DNA from 2 places in the Bradyrhizobium sp. SZCCHNR3119 genome. Region 1 is predicted to be linked to the other one. Evidence: predicted binding sites of a transcription regulator. Region 1 holds the regulator's gene; the other holds the start of a gene.
The links. Region 1 encodes PhoB, which activates phosphate uptake and scavenging genes when phosphate is short. Its sites were predicted from a motif close to TGTCATNNANCTGTCAT; they were not measured.
Positions count from the first base shown of each region.

Region 2: the regulator PhoB is predicted to act here: its motif matches at 2,933-2,949, upstream of QX034_RS01880 (Orn/Lys/Arg decarboxylase N-terminal domain-containing protein).

Region 1 covers NZ_JAUEUV010000001.1:2,075,219-2,082,832, reverse strand. Annotated here, with positions in the region: gene pstC (phosphate ABC transporter permease subunit PstC) at 1-483, shown strand, start outside; gene pstA (phosphate ABC transporter permease PstA) at 512-1,387, shown strand; gene pstB (phosphate ABC transporter ATP-binding protein PstB) at 1,384-2,205, shown strand; gene phoU (phosphate signaling complex protein PhoU) at 2,311-3,027, shown strand; gene phoB (phosphate regulon transcriptional regulator PhoB) at 3,043-3,747, shown strand; gene QX034_RS09840 (GcrA family cell cycle regulator) at 4,014-4,526, opposite strand; gene QX034_RS09835 (aspartate aminotransferase family protein) at 5,014-6,222, shown strand; gene argF (ornithine carbamoyltransferase) at 6,219-7,145, shown strand; gene QX034_RS09825 (hypothetical protein) at 7,142-7,282, opposite strand; gene QX034_RS09820 (DUF559 domain-containing protein) at 7,223-7,423, shown strand; gene QX034_RS09815 (Hsp33 family molecular chaperone) at 7,566-7,614, shown strand, end outside.
Region 2 covers NZ_JAUEUV010000001.1:377,766-385,379, reverse strand. Annotated here, with positions in the region: gene QX034_RS01885 (GNAT family N-acetyltransferase) at 1-518, opposite strand, end outside; gene QX034_RS01880 (Orn/Lys/Arg decarboxylase N-terminal domain-containing protein) at 529-2,886, opposite strand; gene cobT (nicotinate-nucleotide--dimethylbenzimidazole phosphoribosyltransferase) at 3,062-4,117, shown strand; gene QX034_RS01870 (histidine phosphatase family protein) at 4,117-4,713, shown strand; gene QX034_RS01865 (adenosylcobinamide-GDP ribazoletransferase) at 4,710-5,435, shown strand; gene cobD (threonine-phosphate decarboxylase CobD) at 5,422-6,450, opposite strand; gene cbiB (adenosylcobinamide-phosphate synthase CbiB) at 6,474-7,445, shown strand; gene QX034_RS01850 (cobyric acid synthase) at 7,435-7,614, opposite strand, start outside.

The DNA.
Region 1 (7,614 bases):
CTGCAGGACATCTTCGCCGGGCCGCCGTCCTATCTCAGCCTGTTCAATGCCTCGCTGATCCTGGCCATCATGGTGCTGCCCTTCATCACTTCGATTTCGGTGGACGTGTTCAAGACCGTGCCGCCGGTCTTGAAGGAGGCCGCCTATGGCGTCGGCTGCACCACCTGGGAGGTCGTGCGCAGCGTGGTGATCCCTTACACCCGGGTCGGCGTCATCGGCGGCATCATGCTGGCGCTCGGCCGGGCGCTCGGCGAGACCATGGCAGTGACGTTCATCATCGGCAACTCGTTCCGCATCTCCTCGTCGATCTTCGCGCCGGGCACCACGATCTCGGCGGCGATCGCATCGGAATTCCAGGAGAGCGACGGTTTGCACCAGTCGGCCCTGATTCTGCTCGGACTGTTGCTGTTCGTTCTCACCTTCTTCGTGCTCGCCGGCGCGCGCCTGATGCTGCTGCGGCTCGAAGCCAAGGCCGGAAAATAAGCCGGATGGATAGGGCAGGAGAGATCGCATGACGTCTACCGATACGCCCATCAATCCGGCCAACCGGATCTATGGCCGCCGCCGCCGCAAGGACATCTTCGTCCGTGCGCTGTGCGTGCTTGCCGCGCTGTTCGGCGTGACCTGGCTCGCACTGATCCTGATCGATCTGCTCTACCAGGGCCTGGCTGGCCTGACCGTGCAGGTCTTCGCGACCGATACGCCGCCGCCGGGATCGAGCGACGGCGGCCTGCGCAACGCCATCGTAGGCTCGATCATCATGACGGTCTTCGGCGTCGGCGTCGGTGCTCCACTCGGCTTGTTCGCCGGCACCTACCTCGCCGAGTATGGTCGCCATGACCGGTTGACTTCGGTGATCCGTTTCATCAACGACATCCTGCTCTCTGCCCCATCCATCATCATCGGCCTGTTCATCTATGGCGCGGTCGTGGTTCCGATGGGCGGCTTCTCGGCCATCGCGGGCTGTCTGGCGCTTGCCGTGATCGTGATTCCGGTCGTGCTGCGCACCACCGAGGACATGCTGCTGCTGGTGCCCAATCCGCTGCGTGAGGCCGCCTCCGCACTTGGCCTGCCGCGTTCGCTGGTGATCCGGCGCATCGCCTATCGCGCGGCGCGCTCCGGCTTGATCACGGGCGTCCTGCTGGCGACCGCTCGCGTGGCCGGCGAGACCGCGCCGCTCCTGTTCACTGCGTTGTCGAACCAGTTCTGGAGCCTCGATCTTACCCACACGATGGCCAACCTGCCGGTGACCATCAACAACTTCGTCCAGAGCCCCTATGCCTATTGGAAGCAGCTGGCCTGGACCGGGGCCCTTTTGATTACCTTGACCGTACTTGCCCTGAACATCGGGGCCCGCATTCTGGGCGCCGAGAGGAGCGCAAAATGACCGACATGTCTGTTTCCGTCTCAAGTCCGGCGGGCGTCATTCCGAACAAATCCTTGCCGGACGCCCCGGCGAAGGTGACGGTCCGGAACCTGAACTTTTATTACGGCGATCACCATGCGCTGAAGAACATCAACCTGTCGCTCGGAACCAACCGGGTGACGGCCTTCATCGGACCGTCCGGCTGCGGCAAGTCCACGCTGCTGCGCATCTTCAACCGGATGTATGATCTGTATCCGGGCCAGCGCGCCGAAGGCCAGCTGATGCTGGACAACACCAACATCCTCGACCCCAAGCTCGACCTGAACCTCTTGCGTGCGCGCGTCGGCATGGTGTTCCAGAAGCCGACGCCGTTCCCGATGACGATCTACGAGAACATCGCCTTCGGCATCCGCCTGTATGAGAAGATCTCCAAATCCGAGATGGATGACCGGGTCGAGAAGGCGTTGCGCGGCGGCGCGCTGTGGAACGAGGTCAAGGACAAGCTCAACGCCTCGGGCCTGAGCCTTTCCGGCGGCCAGCAACAGCGTCTCTGTATTGCCCGCACCGTTGCGGTGCGTCCCGAGGTGATCCTGTTCGACGAGCCGTGCTCGGCGCTCGATCCGATCTCGACCGCCAAGGTCGAGGAGTTGATCCAGGAGCTGTCGGACAACTACACGATCGCGATCGTGACCCACAACATGCAGCAGGCGGCCCGCGTCTCCGACAAGACCGCCTTCATGTATCTCGGCGAGCTGATCGAGTTCGACGATACCAGCAAGATCTTCACCTCGCCGAGCGATCGGCGGACCCAGGACTACATCACCGGCCGCTTCGGCTGATGCCGGAAACGGACCCCTTGCATCGGTCGGCAAGGGGCAGTTGGCTGAGGCAGCGAGACCCGAATTGACGCGCCGGACTACGACGGCATTGCCGAGGAGACAGACATGGCCAGTGAACATACCGTCAAGGCGTTTGACAGTGACCTGCAGGAGCTGACGCGGCTGGTCGCGGAGATGGGCGGCTTGGCCGAGCGGCTGATCGTGGATTCCGTCGACGCGCTGGTGCGGCGCGACGTCGCGCTCGGCGAGCGGGTGATCCAGACGGACGCCGAGATCGACAGTCTGCAGCGGCTGATCGAGGAGCGCGCGGTGCTCACCATCGCCCGCCGGCAGCCGATGGCGGTGGACCTGCGCGAGATCGTCGGCGCGATGCGGGTTGCGACCGACCTCGAGCGGATCGGCGACCTCGCCAAGAACATCGGCAAGCGCGTCGCCGCGCTGGAGAGCGATTTCCATCCCTTGAAGCTGATCCGCGGTTTGGAGCACATGACCGACCTGGTGCAGTCGCAGGTCAAGTCGGTGCTCGACGCCTATGCCGCCCACGATCTGCCGGCGGCGATGACGGTGTGGAAGGGCGACGAGGAGGTCGACGCCATCTGCACCTCGCTGTTCCGCGAGCTGCTCACCTACATGATGGAAGATCCCCGCAACATCTCGTTCTGCATTCACCTGATGTTCTGCGCCAAGAACATCGAACGGATCGGCGATCATGCGACCAACATCGCGGAAACCGTGTTCTACATGATCGAAGGCCAGCCGATGATCGACAAGCGTCCGAAGGGCGACATGACGTCCTTCGCGGCCACCGCCCCCGGAAACTGAGAGAGAAGCTGAGCGATGAGTGCGCGCATTCTGGTTGTGGAAGACGAGGAAGCGCTGACGACGCTGCTGCGCTACAATCTCGAGACCGAAGGTTACGAGGTCGAGACGGTTGCGCGCGGCGACGACGCCGACACGCGACTGAAGGAACGGGTGCCCGATCTCGTGGTGCTGGACTGGATGCTGCCGGGCCTGTCCGGCATCGAGCTGTGCCGGCGCCTGCGCGCCCGGCCCGAGACCAAGCAGCTGCCGATCATCATGCTGACGGCGCGCGGCGAGGAGAGCGAGCGGGTCCGCGGGCTCGCCACCGGGGCGGACGATTACATCGTCAAGCCGTTCTCGGTGCCCGAGCTGTTGGCCCGCGTGAAGGGTCTGCTCCGCCGCGCGAGCCCCGAGCGGCTCGCCACCGTGCTCGCCTATGGCGACATCGAGCTCGATCGCGAGAAGCGCCGCGTCGCCCGCTCCGGCCGGCCGATCGATCTCGGGCCGACCGAATATCGGCTGCTTGAGTTCTTCCTGGAACATCCGGGCCGCGTGTTCAGCCGCGAGCAGCTGCTCGACAGCGTCTGGGGCCGCGACATCTACATCGACGAGCGTACGGTGGACGTGCACATCGGACGCTTGCGCAAGCTGCTCAATCCGGGACGCGAACAGGATCCGATCCGCACCGTGCGTGGCGCGGGCTATGCGCTCGACGACCGCTTTGCGAAGGCGGAATCGTGAGCTGAGGGCGATCGCGCGGCGACAAACAGCGCCCGATCAAAGGCGGAGCTTCGGCTCCGCCTTTTTTGTCATGACAAGCGCGCTTGCAACGTGCGCCGCCGTCATCCCGGCGAACGCCGGTACCCATAACCGCAAATGCTGATGATAGAGCTGCAGCTGTAGCTAACATCCATCATAACCACGCCCGCCGGTGGTTATGGGTCCCCGCGTTCGCGGGGACGACAGCTGATGGCTGAGCTAACAGCGCGTCCAAGATGCGCAACAGATCAGCGTGCCGGGCTCTTGCCGGGGTGACGACGGCGATCGGCCGCGGGCTGATAGGCGATGCGCGAATGCTGCGCGCAATAGGGCAGGCCGTTCAGCGCCTTGCCGCCGCAGAAGAAGAAGTCCGCGCTGGCGGGATCGCCGACCGGCCAGTGGCAGGTGCCTTCGCGGAGCTCGAGCAGCGACAGCCGCTGGTTCATCGGCACCACATTGTCGAAGGTGATCGGATCGGGCTCCGTCTCGACCTCGAACACCTGGGCGAGCGCGGTATTGCCGCGCGCCACCGGGCGGGCCACCCGCATCATCGGCTGAGCGGGGCGCGCCTTGCGCTGACGCGGAGCGGCGGCGGCAGGGCTCTTGGCGCGACCGGAGAGGCCGAGCCTGTGGACCTTGCCGATCACGGCGTTGCGCGTCACATTTCCGAGCTCCGCTGCGATCTGGCTGGCCGACAGTCCGGCCTCCCAGAGCTTTTTCAACTGCTCGACGCGATCGTCCGACCAGGTCAATACCGTCATCGCACCTTTCCCTTCGCGTTTCGCTGGCCAGTTTCGGGACAGCGCTGCGGTGCCAAACTCACGAAAATCCCTGCTCGCAGAATCCCTTAGCCCTCGCCGGGCGCGAGATGCGCGCCCGGACGTGTACGCCGAACCACCGAACTCTTAAGGATCAGACCTGCTGCACGAGATGTCGTACTCGATGCGAAAAACGCTACAATATGCCGTGACTCCCGCGCAAGAGTCGGGGGCCACCGTCCACACCTTCCGTCGATGTGGACCGGGAACGCTTAGCACTGTCATCGACCGGAAACCCCACCTGTTCCGCGCTGAGGCGGCTGGCTCACGCGTGTTGACAGCGAACGTCCTGCGCATACAATAGTTGTCCGTGCCGCCTTGAAAAGGCGGCACATTTTGTTTTCCAGGGCCGGGTCCCGGGTGCGCGATGGCGCTGCTTTGCGCCTCCTCGTGCGCGTCTTGACCGGCCCGTCAGCTCAAGTGATCAGCCATGACGGACGTCGCGTCGCATCTGCTCCCCGTATTTGCCCGGATCGATCTCGCCTTCGAGCGCGGCGAGGGCGCCTGGCTGATCGCGACCAATGGCGAGCGCTATCTCGACTTCACCTCCGGCGTCGCCGTGAATGCGCTGGGTCACGCGCATCCGCATTTGGTGAAGGCGCTGCAGGAGCAGGCGACCAAGCTCTGGCACATGTCGAACCTGTTCAAGAGCCCGGACGGCGAGCGGCTTGCGGCGCGGCTGTGCGAGCAGAGCTTCGCCGACTACGTGTTCTTCGCCAATTCCGGCGCCGAAGCGATGGAATGCGCGATCAAGATCACGCGCAAGCATCACGCCGCCAAGGGGCATCCGGAACGTTACCGCATCGTTACGTTCGAGGGCGCGTTCCACGGCCGCACGCTGGCGACGCTCGCGGCCACCGGCTCGGCCAAATATCTCGACGGCTTCGGCCCGCCGATGGATGGTTTCGACCAAGTCCCGCTCGGCGATCTCGAAGCGGTGAAGAAGGCGATCGGCCCGCACACCGCGGGCATCTTGATCGAGCCGGTGCAAGGTGAGGGTGGCGTGCGCACCGCGCCGCTGGGCTTCTACAAGGCCCTGCGCGAGCTCTGCAACGCGCACGGCCTGCTGCTCGTGTTCGACGAGGTGCAGACTGGCATGGGCCGCACCGGCGAGCTGTTCGCGCATCGCTGGCTCGGGGTCGAGCCCGACGTGATGTCGCTGGCGAAAGCGCTCGGCGGCGGTTTCCCGATCGGCGCGTGCCTCGCCACGGCCGATGCTGCGGCCGGCATGACGGCGGGCTCGCATGGTTCGACCTTCGGCGGCAACCCGCTGGCGGTGGCCGCGGCCAATGCGGTGCTGGACGTGATGCTGGCGCCGGGCTTCTTCGAGCACGCGCGCAAGATGTCGCTGCTGCTCAAGCAGAAGCTCGCCGCCGTGATCGATCGCCACCCGGAGGTGATCTCCGAGGTCCGCGGCGAAGGTCTCTTGATCGGCATCAAGGCCGTGGTTCCGTCGGCCGATCTGATCGCGGCGCTCCGCGACGAGAAGCTGTTGACCGTCGGCGCCGGCGACAACGTGGTGCGCTTCCTGCCGCCCTTGATCGTCAACGAAACCGAGATCGAAGAGTCGGTGCAGCGGCTCGATCGCGCCTGTACGGCGCTATCGAGCGGTCAGTCGAAGCAGGCAGCCGCGTCATGAGTAAGACCCCCCGTCATTTCCTCGACATATCTGAGGTTCCGCTACCCGAGCTGCGCTCCATGCTCGCGCTGTCCAGCGACATGAAGAAGAAGCTGAAGGCGCACGAGCCGGCGAAGAAGCCGCTCGAGGGCAAGGTGTTGGCGATGATCTTCGAGAAGCCCTCGACGCGCACCCGCGTCTCCTTCGACGTCGGCATGCGCCAGCTCGGCGGCGAGTCGATCATGCTGACCGGCGCCGAAATGCAGCTCGGCCGCGGCGAGACCATCGCCGACACCGCGCGCGTGCTGTCGCGTTATGTCGATGCCATCATGATACGGATCCTGAGCCACGATGCGCTGCTCGAGCTCGCGGAGTATGCCACCGTGCCCGTCATCAACGGGCTGACGCGGCGCTCGCATCCCTGCCAGGTGATGGCCGACGTGATGACGTTCGAGGAGCACCGCGGGTCCATCGAGGGCCGTACCGTGGCCTGGAGCGGCGACGACAACAACGTTTTGGCCTCCTGGGCCCACGCCGCGGAGCGCTTCAACTTCAGGCTCAATGTCGCGACCCCGCCGCAGCTCGCGCCGGGCAAGGTGATGAAGGATTTCATCCGCGCCACGAACGCGGATATTCGCCTTGGCCATGATCCGGAAGAGGCGGTTGCGGGCGCTGATTGCGTCGTCACCGATACTTGGGTGTCGATGGGCGACAAGGACGGCGAGCATCGCCACAATCTGCTCAAGCCCTATCAGGTCAATTCCAAGCTGATGTCGCTGGCAAAGCAGGACGCGATCTTCATGCACTGTCTGCCCGCCCATCGCGGCGAGGAGGTCACCGACGAGGTGATCGACGGCCCGCAATCGGTGGTGTTCGACGAGGCCGAAAACCGCCTGCATGCCCAGAAGGGCATTCTGGCCTGGTGCTTTGGGGCGGGAGCTTAAGGCCGCTCCACGAGCTGACGAACGATCTCGCCGTAGGTGCGCCGCGATTCATCACGAGCCGCCCGTTCAAGCAGTATATTCTGGATTTCGTCTGTTTCGAACGGCGGCTCGTGATCGAGATCGATGGAAGCCAGCACGCGTCATCGGCGACTGACGTCGCAAGAGATCATGTACTCGCGCTCGAGGGGTTCGCTGTTGCGCGGTATTGGAACAATGATGTGCTGCAGCGTCGAACGGCTGTCATGGAAGATATTCTCGCAAGGCTCGGCGCGGCGTGAAAGACCCCTCACCCGGCGCGCTGTCGCTGCGCGTCATCGCGCCACCCTCTCCCACAAGGGGAGAGGGTGCACTGAGCTCGGCGCGAGAGCAGAGGTCCATCGCCCCTTTCCATTTACTATCATCGACCCCATCTAGAGGCCCATGATGGCCAATTCTCCCGACATTGAAATCAAACTTCAAAGCGATATCC
Region 2 (7,614 bases), 1.7 Mb from region 1:
ACCATCACGGTGTCCGACCAGCGGCCGTACCGGAACGCGACTGCGGGGAGAAGCCCGACCCGGGTAAAGCCAAATCGCTCGTGGATGCCGAGCGAGGCGGTGTTGTCGGCGTCGATATAGCCGATCATCTGGCGAAAGCCGGCCGCCGCACAGGCGTCGATCAATGCCTGCATCAGCAGCCGGCCGACGCCGCGGCCGAGATGCTCGTGATGCACATAGATCGAGTGCTTCACGGCGAAGCGATAGGCGGGCCGCTTCCGGAACGGCACGACGTAGGCATAGCCTACGATCTCGGCGCGGAATGTCGCGACCAGATGCGGCATGCGATGGTTGCGCAGGTTCTTGCGCCGTTGCCTGAGATCGTCCGGCTCCGGCACGCCGGAATTGGCGGCGCCGTCTTCGACCCCGCGGCGGATGTGCCGGCGATAGATCGCGAGCATGGCCTCGACGTCCTCGTCGCGCGACGGGCGGACGAGCACCGGCGGCTCGCTCTGGACGGCTGCGATCGAATTCTCCATCGGCGCGGACTCACTCGGCTGCGACATAGGTGTAGAGGCGGATGCGGCCCGCCTCGTCGATCTCCTTGTAGAGCCCTTGGATCTCGACGTCGAAACCGGGGAAGGTGTTGAAGGCCTGTTCGAACATCTTCAGGTAATCGATCATCGGCTTGGCCCGTTCCGACAGGCGTTCGCCCGGCACGATGGTGGCGATTCCGGGCGGATAGACCACGAACGGCGTGGTCGCGATCCGGCCGGCGATCTTGTCGATCGGCAGATAATCGACGTCATTGCGCATCAGGGCGCGAGCAGCCTCGCGGGGGGAGATCGCAATCTCCGGCATGTGCTCGGGCAGGAACTGCTTGGCCTGCAGCGCACTCACGTCGGCCGCACGATAGAAACGGTGCATCTCGGCGCAGAGGTCGCGCAGCCGCACCTTGCCATAACGGCCAAAGCGGCGGCGGGTGAATTCCGGGATCGCATCCTCCAACAGCACGTTGTCGTCGTGCAGCCTCTTGAAGGCGACGAGGCCGCTGATCAGCGTGCCGGCCTTGCTGGCCTCCACGCCCGGTGTCAGCAGAAACAAGAGCGAGTTGAGGTCGTTCTTCTCGGCCACGATCCGGTTCTCGCGGAGATATTGCGCGACCACGGGCGCGGGGATGCCGTGCTCGGCATAGCCGCCGGTCGCCCGGTCGAAGCCGGGGGTCAGCAGCGTCAGCTTGTTCGGATCGGTCATGGCGAAACCGGCCTCCATGTTCGGAAAGCCGTGCCAGGTGGAATTGGGACCGAGCTGCCAGAGGGACGCGTCGGTGGCCAACTGGTCGGTCGAGATCGCCTCCCACGCGACGTCATGGACCCCGCCCGGGCTTGCGGCATCCGGGATCGCCACGCGGTCCGGCACGAACGGCTCGAAGAACCAGCGCCGCGCCGGATCCTTCTCCTTCTCCTCAAATTCCCGGCGCATCGCCCGGATCTTCTTGCGCAATTCGATGCCGAGCCGGATCGTGTCATCCCACAGCACTTCGCCGGAACGCCCCTTCATCATCTGCGCGCCGACATCGAGCGAGGCGAACAGCGGATAGAACGGCGAAGTCGAGGCGTGCTGCATGAAGCTTTCGTTGAAGCGCCGATGCTCGATCCGGCGCCGCTGGCCCTTGATGTGGCGATCCTTGACGTGGATCTGCGAGGCCTGGGAGAAGCTGGCAAGCTGCTTGTGCGTGGATTGGGTGGCGATGATCCCAGGCGCGTTCGGGCCCAGTTCCGAAAGCCCCATCGCGAAGCGGCCGGCATAGAGAGGGTGGAATTTCATGAACCCGGCCCAGGCCTCGTCGAACATGATGTACTCGCAGAGGTGGCCGATCCGCTTCAGGATCATCTCGGCGCTGTGGATCGAGCCGTCATAGGTGCACTGCTCGACCACGGCGACGCGGAACGGGCGCTCCCTGCGCCAGGCGTCGGGGTCCTTGACCAGCGGGTTGTTGCGGATCTGCTGGCGCAGATGCTCCTCGTCGAGCAGGTCCCAGCGCATCGGGCCGATCAGGCCCCAGGCATTGCGGACCGTCGGGACATAAATCGGGATGCCGCCGGAGATCAGCAGCGCGCCATGGTGGGCGGCCTTGTGATTGTTCCGGTCGAACAGCACGAGGTCGCCGTCGGTGACCAGCGCTCCCAGCACCACCTTGTTCGAGGTGGAGGTGCCGTTCAGCACGAAATAGGTCTTTTCGGCGCCGAAGATCTGCGCCGCTTCCTTCTGCGCCCGCAGCGCCGGTCCCTCATGGGTCAGGAGGTCGCCGAGGTCGAGGACGGAATTGTCGAGGTCGTCGCGGAACACGGCTTCGCCGAGATGCTCGACGAAGATCCGGCCGATCGGGCTGCGGCTGTAGAACACGCCGCCATTGTGCCCGGGGCAGGTCCAGAGCTGATTGCCTTCCTCGGCATAGTCGACGAGCGTGCCGAAGAACGGCGTCTTCAACGTCTCGGCATATTGCTTGAGCCGGCTGATCAGGTTCTTGGCGATGAAGGGCGGCGTTTCCTCCGACAGGAACACATAGCCGTCGATGAAGTCGAGCACCTCGACCGGCAGATCCTCGAACCGCTTGCGCCGGATCAGGAGGATGATCGGAAAATCGAGGCCGCGCCGGCGCATCAGGTTGATCAGGGCCATGGTTTTGCCCTCGAGACCCTTCTTGCCCCAATCGACCACCATGCAGCCGATCGCGGCATCGGTCTGCACGGCGATCTCGGCGTCTTCGAGCTTGCGGGCCCGCACCACCTCGAACCCGGAACGCTGGATCTCTTCGATGATCTGGTTGAAACGGACGCCCGCGAGGTCGTCGGGCTCAAAGACCGGAGCGGCGAACAGGAAGGTGAAGCGTCGGAAATAGTCCATGCGGGTCTGCCAAGTTTGGGTCGGAGGCCAGCTGTCGGTACATTCCATGACAGTTCAATGACAGTGTAGAGTGTCGTCAGGGCCAGCGCGTTCAAATCAACGGTAGGACGCTGCTTGTCACGCCGCCGGCTCGATGGCAATCGAGCCAGTTCGAATCTGTGCCAAGGATCTCAGTGTGTTACCTGAATGGATCAGCCTTGAATGCCCGGCCACCTCGGAGCGTCACCGCCAGTCGGCGCTGGCGCGGCAGGCGCAATTGACCAAGCCGCTCGGCGCGCTCGGACGACTGGAGGAGATCGCAGTGGAGTTGGCGGCGCTCCAGGCCACCGACAGGCCGGGGGCGGAGCGGGCGCCGATCATCCTGTTCGCTGGCGATCATGGCATCGCGGCCCGCGGTGTATCGGCCTATCCGCCCGAGGTCACCGTCCAGATGTTGCACAACTTCGCCGGTGGCGGGGCGGCAATCTCGGTGCTGGCGCGCACGCTCGGTTGTCCGCTCGAAGTCGTCGACGCCGGCACGTTGGGCGATCAGCCGATACCGGGTGTGATCGTCGATAAGCCACGGCGCGGGACCCGCGATTTCGGCGTCGAGACGGCTCTGACATCCGAGGAGGTGGCTTTTGCGCTCGCCTGCGGGCAGCGCGCAATCGCGCGCCAGGCGGAGCCCAAGCCGCAGCTGGTGATTCTCGGTGAGATGGGGATCGGCAATACGACCTCCGCCTCGGCGATTGCGGCTGCGCTCCTGGGATGGCCCGCGGCTGAAATCGTCGGGAGCGGCACCGGGCTGGATGGGGAAGGGCGCGCGCGAAAGGCGCGCGTGATTGCCGACGCGCTCGCATTGCATGGACTGGAAGTTGGCACCCCCGTGGAGACCGTGCTCGCCGCGGTCGGTGGGCTCGAGATCGTCGCAATGACCGGCGCGATCATTGCTGCTGCACGAATGGGTGTACCGGTTCTGATCGACGGCTTCATCGTCTCGGTCGCCGCCCTTGCTGCCGTGAAGCTCAATCCGTCGTGTCGGCCATGGCTCCTCTTCTCGCATCGTTCGGCCGAACTGGGCCACCGCGTCGTGCTGGACGCACTCGGTGCGCGGCCGCTGATCGATCTCGATCTGCGGCTCGGCGAAGCCTCGGGGGCGGCGACTGCGTTGCCCCTGCTGCGGCTGGCATGCGCGCTTCATAACGAGATGGCGACTTTTGCCGAAGCCGCGGTGTCGGGCCGCGACAGCTGATGCGGATCGATCTGCTGCGGCACGGCGACACCGGGCGCGAGCGCTATCTCGACGGCCGCAGCGATCCGCCGCTGAGCGAGATGGGGTGGCGGCAATTTGCCAAGCAGACCCAAGACGGAGCATGGAGGCACATCGTGTGCTCGCCGCGGGCGCGGGCGCGGGCTGCTGCCGACGATTTGGCCCGACGATCGGGCACGGTGGTCCATATCGACCCCGACTGGAGCGAACTCGATTTCGGTCGTTGGGACGGGCGATCACGGGACGAGATCGCGGCGCGGCCTGATCATGCCGCATTGCTGCAGGCGTTCTACGCCGATCCCACGGCTTTTACCGCGCCCGGCGGGGAAAGCTGGGTGTCTTTGCGCGATCGCGTCGGTCGAGCCCTCGACAGGCTGACGACAGAACCTGAGCTCTCTCCCGTGCTGATCGTGACGCACGGCGGGGCCATCCGTGCTGCGCTGTCGTTGATCTTGAACTGGCCGCTGCGGTCGCTGTGGAGTTTGCGCATCAATCCCGCGACTCGTATCACGCTCGAGATCGGGCGCGGCGAGGACGATGCGCTCTGGGGCGAAATCATCGAGATCATCCAGCCATGAGTCGTCGTGAATTCTGGATCGCGCTGCAGTTTCTTACGCGCCTCCCGACCCCGCGTGTCGCCGACATGCGACCCGGCGATCTCAAGCGCGCCGCGATGTTCTTCCCCGCCGTCGGACTCGTCGTCGGGATATGTCTTGCCTTGATCGCGCGCATTCTCCACGGCAGCAATCCTTGGGTCGTTGCGCTCGCTGTGGTCGTGGCCTGGATCTGGATCACCGGCGCGCTGCATCTCGATGGGCTCGGCGACGTGGCCGACGCATTCGGCGCCTCGCACGGCAAGCCCGATCGCTTCATCGAGGTGCTGGGTGATCCTCATGCCGGCAATTTTGCCGTGGTCGCGATCGCCTTGCAGATCGCGGCGAAGCTCGTGCTCATCGCGCATCTGCCGGCGTCGCTTGCGATCGGGGCGCTGGTGCTCATTCCGGCCTGGGCGCGCTGGGGCACGTTGGTTTGGAGCAGGCTGCTCGTATCATTGAAGCCGGGGCTCGGGGCCAGCGTTGCAAACAGTGTCGGTTGGCTCCTGATTGGCGGCTGGGCGCTGGCGCTTCTCCTACTGGCCCTCATCGGCGCGCGCCCGACGCTCGTGGCGTTGATCGTCATTCCCGCCGTTGCGCTTTATTGGCAATCGCGGCTCGGCAGCATTACCGGCGATGGCCTTGGCGCCAGTGTCGAGGTGACGGAGACATTGCTGCTGTTCGCCTGCGTGTTCAGCCTGCAGTGAGCGCATCGGCGAGCCGTTGCCATTCCTCCTCGCGACCCGGCAGGCCGAAACGCAGCCAAGTCTCATTATGGGCGAACCGCCTGACGTGAATGCCTCGCTGCGCGAGGCGATCGGCCAGATGTCGGGCGGCCACGCTCTCGGCAAGACGGAACAGCGGGGTGCCGCCAACAATGTTGCAGCCGGCGGCCATCAGCAGCGCGTCGAGACGTGCGCAATCCGCAGCCAATCGTTGCCGCGCCTGCTGCAGCCACACATCATCCCGCAACGCTGCGGCTCCGATCGCGAGCGCAGGTCCAGAGACCGCCCAGGGGCCGAGGTCACCCCTTAAGCGTTGGCAGAGTTCAGGTGCCGCAATGGCGAAGCCGAGCCGCAGGCCCGCGAAACCATAGGCCTTGCCGAAGGAGCGCAGCACGATGGTTGCTGGCGGCAGCCGAGACGTCAGGCTCGCATCACCAGGTAGAAAATCCGCAAAGGCTTCGTCCACGATCAGGAGGCCGTCACGCCGCGCCAGCTCGGAGCCGAGCGAAACGAGCGTCTCGCGCGGCAGTAGACGACCGGTGGGATTATTGGGATTCACCACGACGGCAACGTCGGCCTCGGCCAGCGCCTCGACCTCATTGACCGTGCGGACTCGATGGCCGCAACGATGCCAGCACAGCGCATGTTCCTCATAAGTAAGGCCGAGCACAGCGACCGTTCCCGGGGAACGGAGGCGGGGGATGATCTGCAGCAGCGCCTGGGTGCCTGGGGCGGCGATCAAGGAAGCAGGGGCTTGAAGTCCGCAGCGGGCCGCGGCGGCTGCGAGCAGGGTGCGTTCGTCGGCGTTGGTCGGCAACCGCGTCCAGGCCTCGGCCGCAAGCCTCGGCAGCGGATAGGCGATCGGATTGATGCCGGTCGACAGGTCGACCCAGGGCTGCGGCGCGTCGGGATAGCGGCGGCTGATCTCGTCGATATTTCCGCCGTGAGCGACCGCTTCCGGCCGGATGCCCCGCGTGCTACTCGCTTTATGGTCCATACCAGTCCTTCGATCGGGGATCGATGTTTCTCGCCGTCGCGCTTGCCGCGCTCATCATCGAGGCGCTCTTTGGCTACCCGCAAGCGCTGGTCCGCCGTATCGGACACCCCGTGATGTGGATCGGCGCGCTGATAGCATGGGCTGATGCTCACTGGAACCGCGCATCGGCCTCCTTCCGTGCCCGCCGCGTCCGGGGTGTGGTGCTGGTCCTTCTGCTGGGAATGGCTGTCGCGTCTGTGGGGCTGGCGCTCGCGGCAGCTGCGCATTGGGCATTGCCGGAACCATTCGCGGCGCTGGTCTTAGGTCTCGTTGCGAGCAGTCTGCTGGCGCAGCGCAGTCTAGATCAGCACGTGTCCGCCGTAGCCTCGGCGCTCGACAAGGAAGGGATCGCCGGCGGCCGCCGTGCCGTGTCGATGATCGTCGGCCGCGATCCTGAAAGCCTCGACCAGGCGGGCGTTGCGCGCGCTGCGATCGAGAGCTTGGCTGAAAATTTCTCCGACGGCGTGGTCGCGCCGCTGTTCTGGCTGGCGGTCGCCGGCCTGCCGGGCATGCTGGTCTACAAGGCGCTCAATACTGCCGACAGCATGATCGGGCATCTGTCAGAGCGTCACCGCGCCTTCGGCTGGGCGGCGGCACGCCTCGACGACCTCGTCAATCTGCCGGCATCGCGGCTTTCGGCGGTGTGGCTGGTGCTTGCTGCCTGCGTGATCCCTGGTGCCGCGCCGCGCGAGGCGATACGTGCAGTCTGGCACGGCGCCCACAAGCATCGCTCGCCCAATGCCGGTTGGCCAGAGGCGGCGATGGCCGGTGCGCTTGGCCTGCGACTGGCGGGCCCGCGTGTTTATCACGGCCAAATCGTCGAGGATGCCTGGATTGGCGCGGGGCGCGCGGAAGCGGAGGCGCGCGATATCAGGCGCGCGCTGTCGCTCTACCGGGCCGCCTGCATGATTCAAGGTCTGGTGATTGCCGGGCTGGTGATCGCTGTCAGCCAATGACCGGCAGCGTCGGTGTGCGTGCCAGCTCCAGAATGCGATCGATATCAACGTGTCGTTCGAGATGCGCAGCCAGCTCATCCAGCGTGGTCTCGACCTCGGCCTCGTAGTCCGAGACCGTTGAATCCGCGCCGAGGCCAGCCAGCCATTGGCTGCGCAAGCCGTCGGCGCT